One region of the Sphingobium sp. LMC3-1-1.1 genome, then DNA from elsewhere that is predicted to be linked to it. Evidence: riboswitches for the same ligand, from Rfam matches in the RefSeq annotation. Region 1 holds a riboswitch; each other region holds the start of a gene.
The links. A riboswitch is a leader RNA that binds a small molecule or an ion and turns the genes downstream of it on or off. The one in region 1 is predicted to bind cobalamin.
Positions count from the first base shown of each region.

Region 2: it holds a riboswitch for cobalamin, as region 1 does, so the genes downstream of both, MRBLMC3_RS21590 (TonB-dependent receptor plug domain-containing protein) here and MRBLMC3_RS10740 (HoxN/HupN/NixA family nickel/cobalt transporter) in region 1, are expected to answer to the same signal.
Region 3: it holds a riboswitch for cobalamin, as region 1 does, so the genes downstream of both, MRBLMC3_RS10255 (TonB-dependent receptor) here and MRBLMC3_RS10740 (HoxN/HupN/NixA family nickel/cobalt transporter) in region 1, are expected to answer to the same signal.

Region 1 is NZ_JBEGHQ010000012.1:74,380-78,641, forward strand. Features, by position in the region: gene cobN (cobaltochelatase subunit CobN) at 1-372, opposite strand, end outside; gene cobW (cobalamin biosynthesis protein CobW) at 372-1,412, opposite strand; gene MRBLMC3_RS10740 (HoxN/HupN/NixA family nickel/cobalt transporter) at 1,409-2,500, opposite strand; cobalamin riboswitch at 2,654-2,881, opposite strand; gene MRBLMC3_RS10745 (LysR substrate-binding domain-containing protein) at 3,000-3,935, opposite strand.
Region 2 is NZ_JBEGHQ010000078.1:83,581-87,842, reverse strand. Features, by position in the region: gene MRBLMC3_RS21595 (ABC transporter substrate-binding protein) at 1-422, shown strand, start outside; gene MRBLMC3_RS21590 (TonB-dependent receptor plug domain-containing protein) at 427-2,241, opposite strand; cobalamin riboswitch at 2,411-2,624, opposite strand; gene MRBLMC3_RS21585 (threonine ammonia-lyase) at 2,708-3,691, shown strand; gene mobA (molybdenum cofactor guanylyltransferase) at 3,691-4,227, shown strand.
Region 3 is NZ_JBEGHQ010000010.1:11,731-15,992, reverse strand. Features, by position in the region: gene MRBLMC3_RS10260 (hypothetical protein) at 1-443, opposite strand, end outside; gene MRBLMC3_RS10255 (TonB-dependent receptor) at 511-2,655, opposite strand; cobalamin riboswitch at 2,833-3,074, opposite strand; gene arsH (arsenical resistance protein ArsH) at 3,329-4,075, opposite strand; gene arsB (ACR3 family arsenite efflux transporter) at 4,072-4,262, opposite strand, start outside.

The DNA of each region.
Region 1 (4,262 bases):
ATCTTCCCGATCATCGGCGATGGCGGCGAAGGCAATGCCTTTCTCCCGCGCGATATTTGCAATCTCATCAATGCCATAGGGCCAATAGCTCTTGCCCCCTAGCAGGATGACGCAGACGAATTTGGCATGGGCCACGACCTTCTCGACATACATGTCGACCGAATAGGGATGTTTTAGCTGGAGAAGGTTGGCGAGCCGGATGCGCGGCGCGCCTTCCCCCAGTTCCTGCGTGAGCGCATGGGCCGCGCTGGCGAAACAGGCCAGTTCGCTGTCCGCCACGGTCAGCAGCACGATGTCCCCCGGTGACTGGCCGAGGTCTATGGCTTCGTCGCCATTGGAGACGGTGCCGGGCGTGGCGGTCAGCAGATGCATCAGGCGGTCGCCATCCGGGCGCCGATTCCGGCCTCTATCGCGGCGCGGTCCATGCCGCGCTGGCCAATCACCACCAGCCGGGATCGGCGCGGCTCGCCGGCCTGCCAGTGCCGGTCGTAATGATGCTGGATGCGCGGACCGACCGCCTGAAGAACCAGGCGCGCCGGGCGCCCCTCAATGGCGAGGAAGCCCTTGACCCGCAATATGTCGTGCGCGGCGATGCTCTGCGCGAGCGCCGTCAGCAGCGGCTCTGGCCCGGCAAGTTCGCCCAGATCGACGACGAAGCTGTCAAAATCGTCATGGTCATGATCCTCCTCATCGTCATGGTGGGAGGGGCGTGCATCGATCTGGTCCTCCACGCCCGCGTCGAGACCGAGCAGGATAGCGGGATCAATCTCTCCCCTGGCGGTGCGGAGGATGCGGACGCCGGGTCGGATTTCCCGGGCCAGTTCCTGCTCCAACGCCACCAGGCGGTCCGGCTCCACCAGGTCGGTCTTGTTGAGCAGGACGAGGTCGGCACAGGCGAGTTGATCTTCGAACAATTCCTCGATCGGGCTGTCATGATCCAACGTGGGGTCCGCAGCACGGGCGGCCGCGAGCGCGACTTCGTCATGGGCGAAGCGGCCGGCGGCGAGCGCGTCGGCGTCGATCAAGGCGATGACGCCGTCGACCGTGGCCCGCGTCCGGATGTCGGGCCATTGGAACGCCTTCACCAGCGGCTTGGGCAGGGCAAGGCCGCTGGTCTCTATGATGATGTGATCAGGCGGGACAGGGCGATCGAGCAGTTTCTGCATGGTCGGCAGGAAATCGTCGGCCACGGTGCAGCAGATGCAGCCATTGGCCAGTTCGATGATGTCGTCATCCGGGCAGGCTTCGTCGCCGCACCCCTGAACCAGCGTGCCATCGACGCCCACATCCCCGAATTCATTGATGATAAGGGCCAGACGACGGCCGCCGGCATGCTGGATGAGGTGACGGATCAGCGTGGTCTTGCCGGCACCCAGAAAGCCGGTGATGACGGTTGCAGATACCTTTTTCATGCGGGATTTCCTTGCGGTTGGTGGCCAGCGGCGGGGATGAGTTCGATCTCGTCGAAGCCCTTCCAGCGATAGAAGGCCCAACTCGCCAGCCAGCAGGCGGCGAACAGGCCGATGATGATGAAGCCAAGGCTGTTGAAATGGGCGCCCAAATCGGCGGCGAGGGTCCAGATGCCGCCGCTGAGGCCGAGCTTGTCGCCCAGCAGCGCCGCCGCCTCGATCCCGCCGATCAGCAGCGCGACCAGAGCCGACATCAGCGTTATGGTGATATTATAGTAGAGTTTGCGGATCGGTTTCACGAACGCCCACTGATAGGCGCCCATCATCAGCGCGCCGTCCGTGGTGTCGATCAACGCCATCCCCACCGCAAAGAGCAGGGGGAAGATAAGGACGGTCGCGATGGAAAGGCCGCTGGCGGCCTGGCCGGCGGAAAGGCCCAGAATGGCAACCTCTGTCGCGGTATCGAAGCCCAGACCGAAAAGAAAGCCGAGCGGCGCCATGTGCCAGCTTCGCGTCACCAGCCGGAAAAGCGGGCGGAAAAGGTGCGACAGGAGACCCCGATTGCCCAGAAGAATGTCCATATCTTCATCGATATAGGCGCCACCCCTTCGAACATGATTGAAGGTCTTGAGCACGGATCGCAGGATGACCAGATTCATCGCCGCAATGGCAAGGAGGAAGGTCGCGGACACCAGCGTCGCAATGGTGCCGCCAATGGCTCCTGCGGCTTCGACGCGGCTGAGGGCATTGGCGGCGAATGCGATGAGGACAGCGGCGATCAGCACGATGCCGCTATGGCCGATGGCGAACCAGAAGCCGACCGTAAGGGGCCGCTGGCCGTCCTGCATCAGCTTGCGGGTCACATTGTCGATGGCGGCGATATGATCGGCGTCGACGGCATGGCGCAGGCCCAGGCTCCAGGCAAGCACCGCCGTACCGAGCATGACGGGATCGCCCGCGAAGATGGTGAAGGCCGCGATCCAGGCGGCCAGATTGGCGGCGATGAGACCGGCGAACATGCCGGTGGCGCGGCGACGCAGGCCGCCAGGAGGCGCCTGCATCGATGCCTGCGCATCGGAGGAAATGGTCATCGGACGGTATCCCGTCGGCGTCTGCGAAACCGGACGGAAACCGCCTTCATGCCGGACGGACGCTCTTGCGCCCGGCATGCGGACAGCAGCTCCCGCTGCGAGAAGCGTCGCTCAGACGGAGGACCGTGCCGCGGCCATCCCCTGGACCAAGGCAAGAGCGACCAGACGCAGGCAGGTTTCCTGGCTTGCGGGTCACGGCTCGGCGCATGGCCTTCCCAGGCCTCGCATGGTTTAGCGTCCGGCCCAGTGGCTGATCATCCGGCGCTCCGGAGGATCGCTATGCGTCTCGCTCACCGCTTACAGTTGCAGGGACAGCTGCGGATTCATCACCGCATTCCCTATTAAGCCCCTTGCGAGGGCACCGGCGCGATCATGAAGACCAACCGAAACCGATCTTCACGGCCGTGCATAGAGGCTGGGAAAAGAAATGGGAAGGGGCGCTTCATCGGCGCCTTCATCAGCGGTCGTTCCCTGATGAGGCATTGGGCGATGACCTCCGTCATGGCGCGGTGGCGCATCGGCTGTCGCTGGAGGTGATTCCGGTCGACCGGCATTCTTCGAGCAGGGTATCGAGGAACGCCAGGCCGGTGGGCGACAGTTCCCGATCGTGGATCAGCCAGAGCGAACTCATGACCGGCAAGTCGAACGGGCGGTTGACCACATTGTCAAGGTGCAGCCGCGCCATTGACAAGGGTATGACCGTAGGCCCGAACCCCGCCGAAACCAGGCCCAGCAGGGTGGCCAGGCTGCGGGCTTCATGGGAGATTTTGGGGACGAAGCCAGCCTCCGTGCAAAGGGCCCGGAAATGTTCCGTGAAGCCTGTGCCATTGGGTGCGCCGTACAGGACCAGCGGTTCATCGAAAAGGTCGGCAATCCGGGGTGGGGCCGCCCTTAGCGCCAGCGGATGATCCGCGCGCAGCGCCAGCACCATCTCTTCCTTGAGCAGGCATTGCGACAGCAAGCCATCAGACAGCGTCAATGCCGTGAAATCACGCAAGATTCCAAGATCGAGCTGGCGGCTGGCGACCCCCTCTATCTGTTCGTCGCGGCCCTGTTCGCGCAGGATCAGTTCGACGTCCGGATGGGCTTTGCGGAAGCGGTAGAGCGCGCGCGCGATCGGCGGCACGAAGGGTCCGGACGTAGTGAAACCCAGCCCCAGCCGCCCGATCTCCGCACGCTGCGCCATGCGCGCGATCTGTGCTGCGCGGTCGGCCTGGGCAAGCGTCCTGCGGGCTTCCGGCTCGAACAGCCGGCCCGCCTCCGTCAGGCGCACCTTGCGGCTGGTGCGATCGAACAGGCGGACGCCAAGCTCCTCCTCCAGGGCGCGGATTTGCTGGCTGAGCGGCGGCTGGGATATGCCGAGGCGAAGCGCGGCGCGGCCAAAATGCATCTCTTCAGCGACGCACAGGAAATAACGAAGGTGGCGCAGGTCCATATTATCATGTCGTCAAAGATATCGATCATGCCATATTATATATTAGACGTGGAATGTCCAAGGGCGCATGGGCGTTTTCGAATGCGGCGGTGTCCCATGACCGTCGGGCGGATGTGCGCGGGCTATGCCCCCTCATTGCCGCAGCACTCCGCCCATGGTCGGGGATGTCGTCGCATTCTTGGGCGCATTGTCAGGCAGGCCGGTCACGGACAATCGCCTGAAAATGCGAAAAAAAGATATGCGCATTTCCTGGCGCTGTTCGTCACTGTCCCAGAAGGCGAAAAATATATCCGGAGAGGTCGCGTTTCATGTGCGGCGGGGATCACC
Region 2 (4,262 bases), on a different contig from region 1:
CGATGATCGCCCGCATGGACCGGGATCTTGCCGCCCTGCCCCATCCGAAGCATCGCGGCGTCGCCGCCTATTATCAGCGGCGCGGCTATATGACCGGCACCGGCACGCTGGTCGACGACCTGATGCGGCGCGTGGGCCTGGTCAACCTGGCGGCCAGGCTGGGCAAGCCGGCACTGTCGCAGCTTTCGCTGGAGGAGATGATCGCCGCCCGCCCGGACTGGCTGATCGTCGAGGCGGGGAGCGAGAAGGTGGTCGATCAGGGGACGGAGATGCTGCACCATCCGATATTGCGCGCCATTCCGCGCATCCGCGTGCCGCAGGCGTGGACGGTGTGCGGCGGCCCCGCCTATGTCGACGCCGCAAGGAGCATCACGGCGCAGCTTGACGGCGCGGCGCAGATCAACGCCGCGCCACGCCCATAAGCCGTCAGAAGCGCACACGCACGCCGCCGAAGGCCGATCGCCCATAGGTGCCATAGCCATAGACCGTGGCGTATTTCGCATCGGTGACATTGTCGATGCGGCCATAGATTTCCAGCTTCTCCATGATCGGGAAAGACGCCCGGATGTTCGCTATCGCATAGCCGTCCAGCCGTACCAGATTGGTCGCGTCGTTGAAGCTGTCGCCCACCATCGTCACGGTGGCGCCGGTCGACAGGCCGAAGGGCCAGACATAATCCGCCGAAACGCTGACCGCGTCGGGGGCGCGGCGGGGCAGCCGGGCGCCGCTACTGCGGTCGCGCGCATCGACATGGCTGTAGGCGGCCGTGACGGTCAGCGCATCGACCGGCCTCAGCGTCAGCATCGCCTCCACCCCCTTGGCGCGGGTGCGGTCGAGATTATTATACCCGCCATAGAGGCCGATCGAATAATCATAGTTGATCTGGTTTCTGGTATCGCGGCGGAACGCCGTGACGGAGAGGATCGCCCGGTCGCCGTCGAGCCTCTGGTCAAAACCGATATCGTAGCTTTTCGACCGCTCGGGACGCAGGCCGGCATTGCCGACATCGGCGCCGTAAAGCTGGTAGAGCGACGGCGCCTTGAACCCCTCGCCATAGCTCATGCGGATATTGGTCGCGCCGGCATTGGGCGTGTAATTGGCGTTGGCGCCGAAGGTCGTCGCGCCGCCGAACTGGCTGTGATCGTCATGCCGCACGCCGCCGGTCAGCGACAGGCCGGCAAGGGGCTTGACGACGGCCAGCGCATAGACGCTGTCGATATCGGCCTTGTGGCGTTCGGTGGAACCGAAGCCGGAAAAGTCATAGTCGGGCCGCTCATGTTCATAGCCGAAGACCAGCTTCGCCTGATCCACCGGCTGGTAGATCCCTTCATATTCGAAGCGCAAATTGGTGCCGGAATAGGCATAAGGCCCGAAAGCAGACGTATAGTCGCGGTCGATGCGGAACCAGGTGACGGCCGCCCGATTGGTGAGCCTGCCGTCGAACAGCGCGAGGTTGAGGCCCGCATAGCCGACATATTGATCCGATTTCGAGGAGTCCGTGGTGCTGTCCACCACGCCATTGTCGGTATCCAGGTCGGCATGGATATAATAGCCGCGCAGGTCGAGGTTGAGGGTATCGGTGAAGGACAGCTTCAGCCTGGCATTGGCGGCGATATTCTCATAGCCGTCCCTTTCGGTGCCGCTGGCGGCGGAGGAAATGCCGTCGGTGTTGAAATAGGCGATGCCGACGCCGCCCGACGCGATGCCGCTGCCGCCCGAAACGTCCGCCTTCGCGTTCAGCGTATTGCTGTAGCCGTAATCGACGGAGGCATTGCCGGCAAAGCCGGTGCCGGGCGTTCCGGTCATGACGTTGACCACGCCGCCGATCGCCTGGCTGCCGTAGACGATCGAGTTGGAGCCGCGCAAAATCTCGATCCGCTGGATATTGCCGGTCAGCAGATTGCCGAAATCGTACATGTCGCCGATGCCGCTGGGGTCGTTGACCTTGACCCCGTCGATCAGCACCAGCGTCTGCGTCGTTTCCGCGCCGCGCAGCGAAACCCCGGTCACGCCGCCCAGGCTGCCGCTGCGGTTGAAGCGCACGCCCGGCGTGGTGGCCAGCAGGTCGACCACGCTGACGCTCTGGCGGGTGCGGATGGTGTCGGCGTCGATCACGGTGACGGCCTGGCCGACCTCGTCGCGCGGCTGTTCGATGCCCAGCGCGGTGACGATGATCTCATCCTCCGCCAGCGCAGGTGCGGCCGCGAGCAAGGCGGCGATGGAAACGGAAATCCTCAACATGTCTGTCTTCCCCCTGAGCGCGATGCAACATGGCTCAGGGCGTCCGCTCATGCGGCCGGACAGGGGAAAATGGCTGGCGCCCGCGCCCTCCCCCACACCGATGCGGCCCCGCGCCGCTTCGTCGCTCAGACGGAGAACACCGTGCCGTGGCCATACCCTGGACCAAGGCAAGAGCGACCATGCGCCGGCAGGTCTCCTGGCTCGCGGGTCAATGCGGCGATGCACGCCTTCCCGGACTTGCGTCCAGTGGCCGGCCCTGGGGGCCGAAGTGCATCGCGCTCACCGCTTACAGTTGCAGGGACAGCCGCGGATTGGGACGGCTTCCCGTCCGCACCGCATTCCCGTTTTCAGCCCTTCCGGGCACCGGCGCGATCTTCCTTGCGCGCAGGGGCTTTGCCCTGCCCGCGCCGGGCGCCATAAGGGAAAGCGGCGGCCATGCCAAGGGGCAGCCGCAGAAGGAGATTGCATGTCGTTCGCCATCAACGCCGCCGATGTCGAGGATGCGGCGCGGGTCATCGCCCCCGCCGCCATCCGCACCCCCCTGCTGGAAAATGCGGCGCTCAACGCCCGCTGCGGCCGGCGGGTGCTGGTGAAGTTCGAGGGCGCGCAGCACAGCGGATCGTTCAAGTTCCGCGGTGCCTACAACCGGCTGGCCCGGCTGGACGCCGGGGAGCGAAAGGCAGGCGTCGTCGCCTGGTCATCGGGCAATCACGCGCAGGGCGTCGCCTTTGCGGCGCGCTTGCTGGGGATCGCGGCGACGATCGTGATGCCGGCCGACGCGCCCGCGATCAAGACGGCGAACACGCGGGCGCTGGGCGCCGAAGTCGTTGCCTATGACCGCTTCACCGATAACCGGGAGGAGATCGCCACGCGGCTGGCGACCGAGAGGGGCGCGGTGCTGGTGCCGTCCTTCGACGATCCCTTCATCATGGCGGGCCAGGGCACGATCGGGCTGGAGATCATGGAGCAGGCCGCCGAAGCAGGCGCGAAGATCGGCCAGATCCTGGTCAATTGCGGCGGCGGCGGCATGGTGTCGGGGATCGCGACGGCGGTGAAGGCGCGCATGCCCGAGGTCAATATCCATGCGGTGGAACCGGAAGCGTTCGACGATACGGCGCGGTCCCTGGCCAGCGGCAAGCGGGAAAGCGTGTCGCCCGATGCGCGGTCGATCTGCGACGCACTGCTGTCTCCCACGCCGGGAGCGCTGACCTTTCCCATCAACCAGGCGCTGTTGTCCGGGGGCCTGGCGGTGAGCGACGATCAGGTGCGCGACGCGATGCGCTTTGCCTTTTCCGTGCTCAAGCTGGTGGTCGAGCCGGGCGGAGCCGCATCGCTGGCGGCCATGCTGGCCGGGATTGCTCCGCCTGCCGATGGGGCCGGCGTCGTGGTGCTTTCAGGCAGCAATGTCGATCCCGACAGCTATGCCCGGATCATAGGCGGCGGCGCATGATGCGGCTGATGGGGGCAGTGCTGGCTGGCGGGCGGTCCAGCCGGTTCGGCAGCGACAAGGCGCAGGCGATGCTGGAGGGGCGCACCCTGCTGGACCATGCGGTGGAGGCGCTGGGCCGCCATGTCGAAACCGTCGTGGTCTGCGGCCGGCAGGTGGAGGGCATGATCGGGCTGGCGGATCGGCCCGCCGCGGACATGGGGCCGTTGGGCGGCCTCAACGCGGCGCTGCATCATGCCCTGGCGCAGGGTTATGACGCCGTGCTGACGACCGGGTGCGACGTGCCCGCCTATCCGGACGGCCTGGCGCAGGCCCTGATCGGCCCTGAACCCGCCATCCTCAAGGGGCAGCAACTGGCCGGATTCTGGCCCGCTTCGCTGGCGGGCGAACTGGATGCCCATCTGGCGGAGGACAATAACAGATCGATCCGGGGCTGGCTGGAGCGGGTCGGCGCCCGGATCGTCGACCGGCCCGAATTCGTGCTGCCCAACATCAACCGGCCGGAGGATCTGCAGGCCCTCGCAAAGGACAGTCGATGAATGGAGTGCTTCCGCGAACGCACTTGAACGAGGCA
Region 3 (4,262 bases), on a different contig from region 1:
CGCTCTGTGCGGTTCGTGTCCAGCACCACAGTTCCGGTGGTCGATGCGACGTAGAGGACCAACCCATCCGGCCGGTCGAGCGTGACCTTCCATAATGGCCGATAGCGGTTAAACCCGCTGCCAACCGTCCATTGATCCCGCTCGATCAGATCCACGGCGGAGGCAGGCGCTTTGCCGAACGCGGCAGCGATGCCGCCAGCCTGGCGAGCCGTGACAGGAGCGACGGCGCGCCCGCTCATTGCCGCCGCCGCCCCGTCGTGCAGCCAGACGGGACCGTCCAACCCTTGTTGCAACACGGCGTCGGCCTGAACACTCCCATGGACCTGCTTCCAGTCGATGGGTGCCAATCCCGCCAGCCGCTCCTGCTGGGTCAGCGACGGGAAAGGCACATACATCATGACGATGCCCGACAGGAACCACATCGCCAGCAACAGGCATGTCACTATGCCCAGCCAGCGATGGGTCAGATACAGCCATCGCTTGCCGCGATGACGCCACCGGGCGCGTGCGTCAGAAATGAGCCGTCACCGAAATGTCGATGGAACGGGGGCGGCCCAATATCCACTGCTCGTCATTATAGGTGGTGGTCGCATAATCCTTGTCAAAGAGATTATAGACCCGCAGGTTCGCCGCGAGATTGGGGGTGAACGCATAGGTCAACCCCGCATCCACCACGGCATAGCCCGGCACCCGGTGGCTGTTGGCGTTGTCCGAGAAGCTCCGGCCGACATAGCGCAAACTGGCATTGGCCCGCAGCGCGTCAATGGGCGCCCAATAGACGGACAGGTTCGCCGCTACTTCAGGCACATTGGGTGGCGTGTTGCCGGTATAGCTGGTGCCGCCGCTGATGAAGTCATCGAAATTAGCGTCCAGCACTGTGCCATTCGCGTCGATGCCGAAGCGGTCGGTCAGTTGCAGCGTCACCGAAGCCTCCACACCCTTGGCGGACCGCTGGCCGATCTGTTCTATGGGACTAGTCGGCGTCTGTTGCGCTACCAGCTTCTTCTTGACGATACGATAGGCCGCCAGAGTGGCGCTGCCCTTGCCATCGAGGAACATGGCCTTGATGCCGCCCTCGACCTGATCGCCGGTCGCGTTGGTGAAGGCGAACTGGGTCGCATTGGTGGTGAAGGTGGTCAGCGTGCCGAGCGGATCGACGCCGGTCGAATATTGCCCATAGAGCGAGATGTTGGAGGTCGGCCTATAGACGCTGCCGATCCGCCAAGTGGTGTTGCGGAATTTCCGATTGGTCGCGCCATTGGGAAAGGCATTGACCTCGCTGGTGCTGCCGTCCGGGTTATTGACGATGTTCCAGCGTTGCACCTTGTCACGCTCGTGCCGGATGCCTGCGACCACCGAAAGCTGATCGGTCAGCGCCAGGCGGTCTTCGGCAAAGACGCTATATTCGTTGGTCCGCGTGCGATAGCGGGGCGCGATGCCCTGCGTGTCGTAGAACAGGCCCGGATCGAAGTCGAAGGGATCGACAGCATCCTCCTGTGGGTCCGATCCGAAATCATTGGAATAAGTGAGCTTGATGAGATTGGCGTCGAAGCCGACGACCAGATCGTTTTTCAGGCCCGCAATCGGCTTGCTGATGCGGATGGTTGCCTGATCGCCATATTGGGTCTGGTCATGGAAGATGCCCAGATTGTCCATTCGGTTGATCAGGCCGGCGTCGTCATTGTAGAAATAGCTCTCCAGATTTTTGAACAGACGCTTGCTGGTAAGGCGATAGGCGGCGTTGGAGAGGGTGATGCCTTCGGCCACCGTCCAGTCGGCGGTCAGCGTGGTCCGATTGTCGCGATAGTGCAGGCTGGCGTCCGCGACATTATAGTTGCGCCGCTGGTTGCCCTTCACCAACGCCCCGTCGATCAGTGGCGTGCCGAAATATTCCATCGGCCGCTGATTGCCATAGTCGTTGCGCAGGGTGAGCGTGAAGCTGTCGCTTGGCCGGAAGCGCAGCGCACCCGAGAGCGCGAGGCTCTTGGAATGGCCACGGTCGACATACCCGTCCGACGCCCGGTAGCTGGCGTCGATCCGGTAGGAGAGCATCTCGCCCAGCGGTCCACCGACACCTGCCGCCGCGCGCCAGCTATCCTGCGAGCCATATCCTGCTTCCGCGTCAAATTCGGTGCGTTCGGCATTGGGGGATCTGGTGATGATGTTCACCGCGCCGCCCAGCGCGCCCTGTCCGTAGAGCACGGAGGCGGGGCCGTTCAGCAATTCGATCCGCTCGACATTCCACGGGTCGGTGGGGAAGGTGATCGTGCCCGCAACCGGGAACAGCCGGACGCCATCAACCAGTTGCAGCACCGAACCCTGACCGGAAAAGCCGCGCAGCGACAGGGCCGTGCCGCCATTGCCCGGATTGGCGGAGGTGGTGACACCCGGTGCACGGGTTACGGCCGACATTATGTCCAGATCGCCGCGAGCGCGGATCGCGTCGCCATCAATCTGCGCGACGCTGGCTGGCGTTTCGAGCGCGGTCAGCCCCAGGCGCGATCCGGTTTCCGTCTCTTGGAGCAATGCTCCCGGCCGAACGCCCGACACGATGATTTCGGCTGAGCCATCCGCGGCGGTTTCCGCGCCGGCCTGCTGCGTCGTGGTGGCGGCCAGCCCGGTGGCCAGCCAAAATCCTACATTTTTCCATTCCATTGCATGTCTTCCCGGCGTCACGCGACATTCGGGTGGAGACGTGCCGCCAGCGACGGTCGGCGCACGTCAGCAGCCGGACGCCATAGAGCGACCGCCACGCGAACCGATGCGGCCTCCACCGCCCGTTCGTCGCTCAAACGGAAAGATACCGTGCCTTGGCCATCCCCTGGACCGGGCAAGAGCGACCAGACGCTGGCAGGTCTCCTGGCTCGCGGGTCATAGCTTGATGCACGGCCTTCCCAGACCTCGCAGGATTTAGCGTCCGGTCCAGTGGCTGCCTCCTCACACTGGAGGAAGCGATATGCATCGCGCTCGCCGCTTACAGTTGCAGGGACAGCCCCGGATTTGGATAGCCGGAGCCATCCTCACCGCGTTCCCTTTTAAGCCTCTTTCGAGGCACCGGCGCGATCATGCCTGGGACGACGAAGCCGTCGTCCCAGGCAGAGGTGCGTTAGCGGGAGGGTCAATGCTCCGCAAGAGCCTAATCTCACGCCGCCGCGAGACCGAGCCAAGGCGAGATGGCCGATATCCGCATGAGAACCAGGCGCTTAACCAGCGACAACAGGACACGGGATATCGCGAGCATGGGCCAGAACCCGGCTGAGTCCGTCGTACAGCCGGATGCCATGGTTGCTGATCCTGATTTTCGCCGTGCCGGGCTGCTAGCCGTCAATCAAGATTGCGGCGCTATCGCGACTGCCGAATGGTCAGACTCGGCATCAACCGAAATTCCGGCTTCCTTGCGCTCGGAATAGCGATCCACAAGTTGCGCCGCATGCGGTCGCATAAGTACCGTAAAGCGGACCAATTCCTCCATCACATCGACGATGCGCTCGTAGTAGCTCGACGCCCGCATCCGGCCGTCTTGGTCGAACTCCTTGTAAGCCATCGCCACCGACGACTGGTTGGGGATCGTGAACATCCGCATCCAGCGACCCAGCAGGCGCAGCGTGTTGACGGCATTGAACGACTGGGAGCCGCCGGACACCTGCATGACTGCAAGCGTCCGCCCTTGCGTCGGCCGCATCCCGCGAATCTGGAGCGGCAGGTGGTCGATCTGCGTCTTCATGATGCCGCTGATCTGGCCGTGCCGCTCCGGGCTGCACCAGACCATGCCTTCCGACCACAGCGCATGCTCGCGCAATTCATGCACCGCAGGGTGATCGTCTTCCGCCACCTGATCTGGCAGCGGCAGGTCGCTGGGATCGAAGATCCGCGTCTCAGCACCGAAATATTGCAGCAGGCGGGCGGCCTCTTCCACGGCGAGGCGAGAGAAGGAGCGCTCTCGCAGCGAGCCGTAGAGCAGTAGAAAGCGCGGAGGCGGTTGGTCCGGGCCGAGGCCAGCGGCGGGACGAGCCAGCGCAAAGGCCTTGTCCAAGGCAGGCAGATGATCGGGGGCGGTGAGTTCACGCAATCTCATGCGGCAATGGCTTTCTCATACCAGGGACGGGTTCGCTTTACCAAGGCGACGATCGACAGCATCACCGGCACTTCGACTAGCACGCCTACGACCGTTGCCAGCGCGGCGCCGGAGGTGAGCCCAAAGAGGCTGATGGCGGCGGCCACAGCCAGTTCGAAGAAGTTGGAGGCGCCGATCAGCGCCGAAG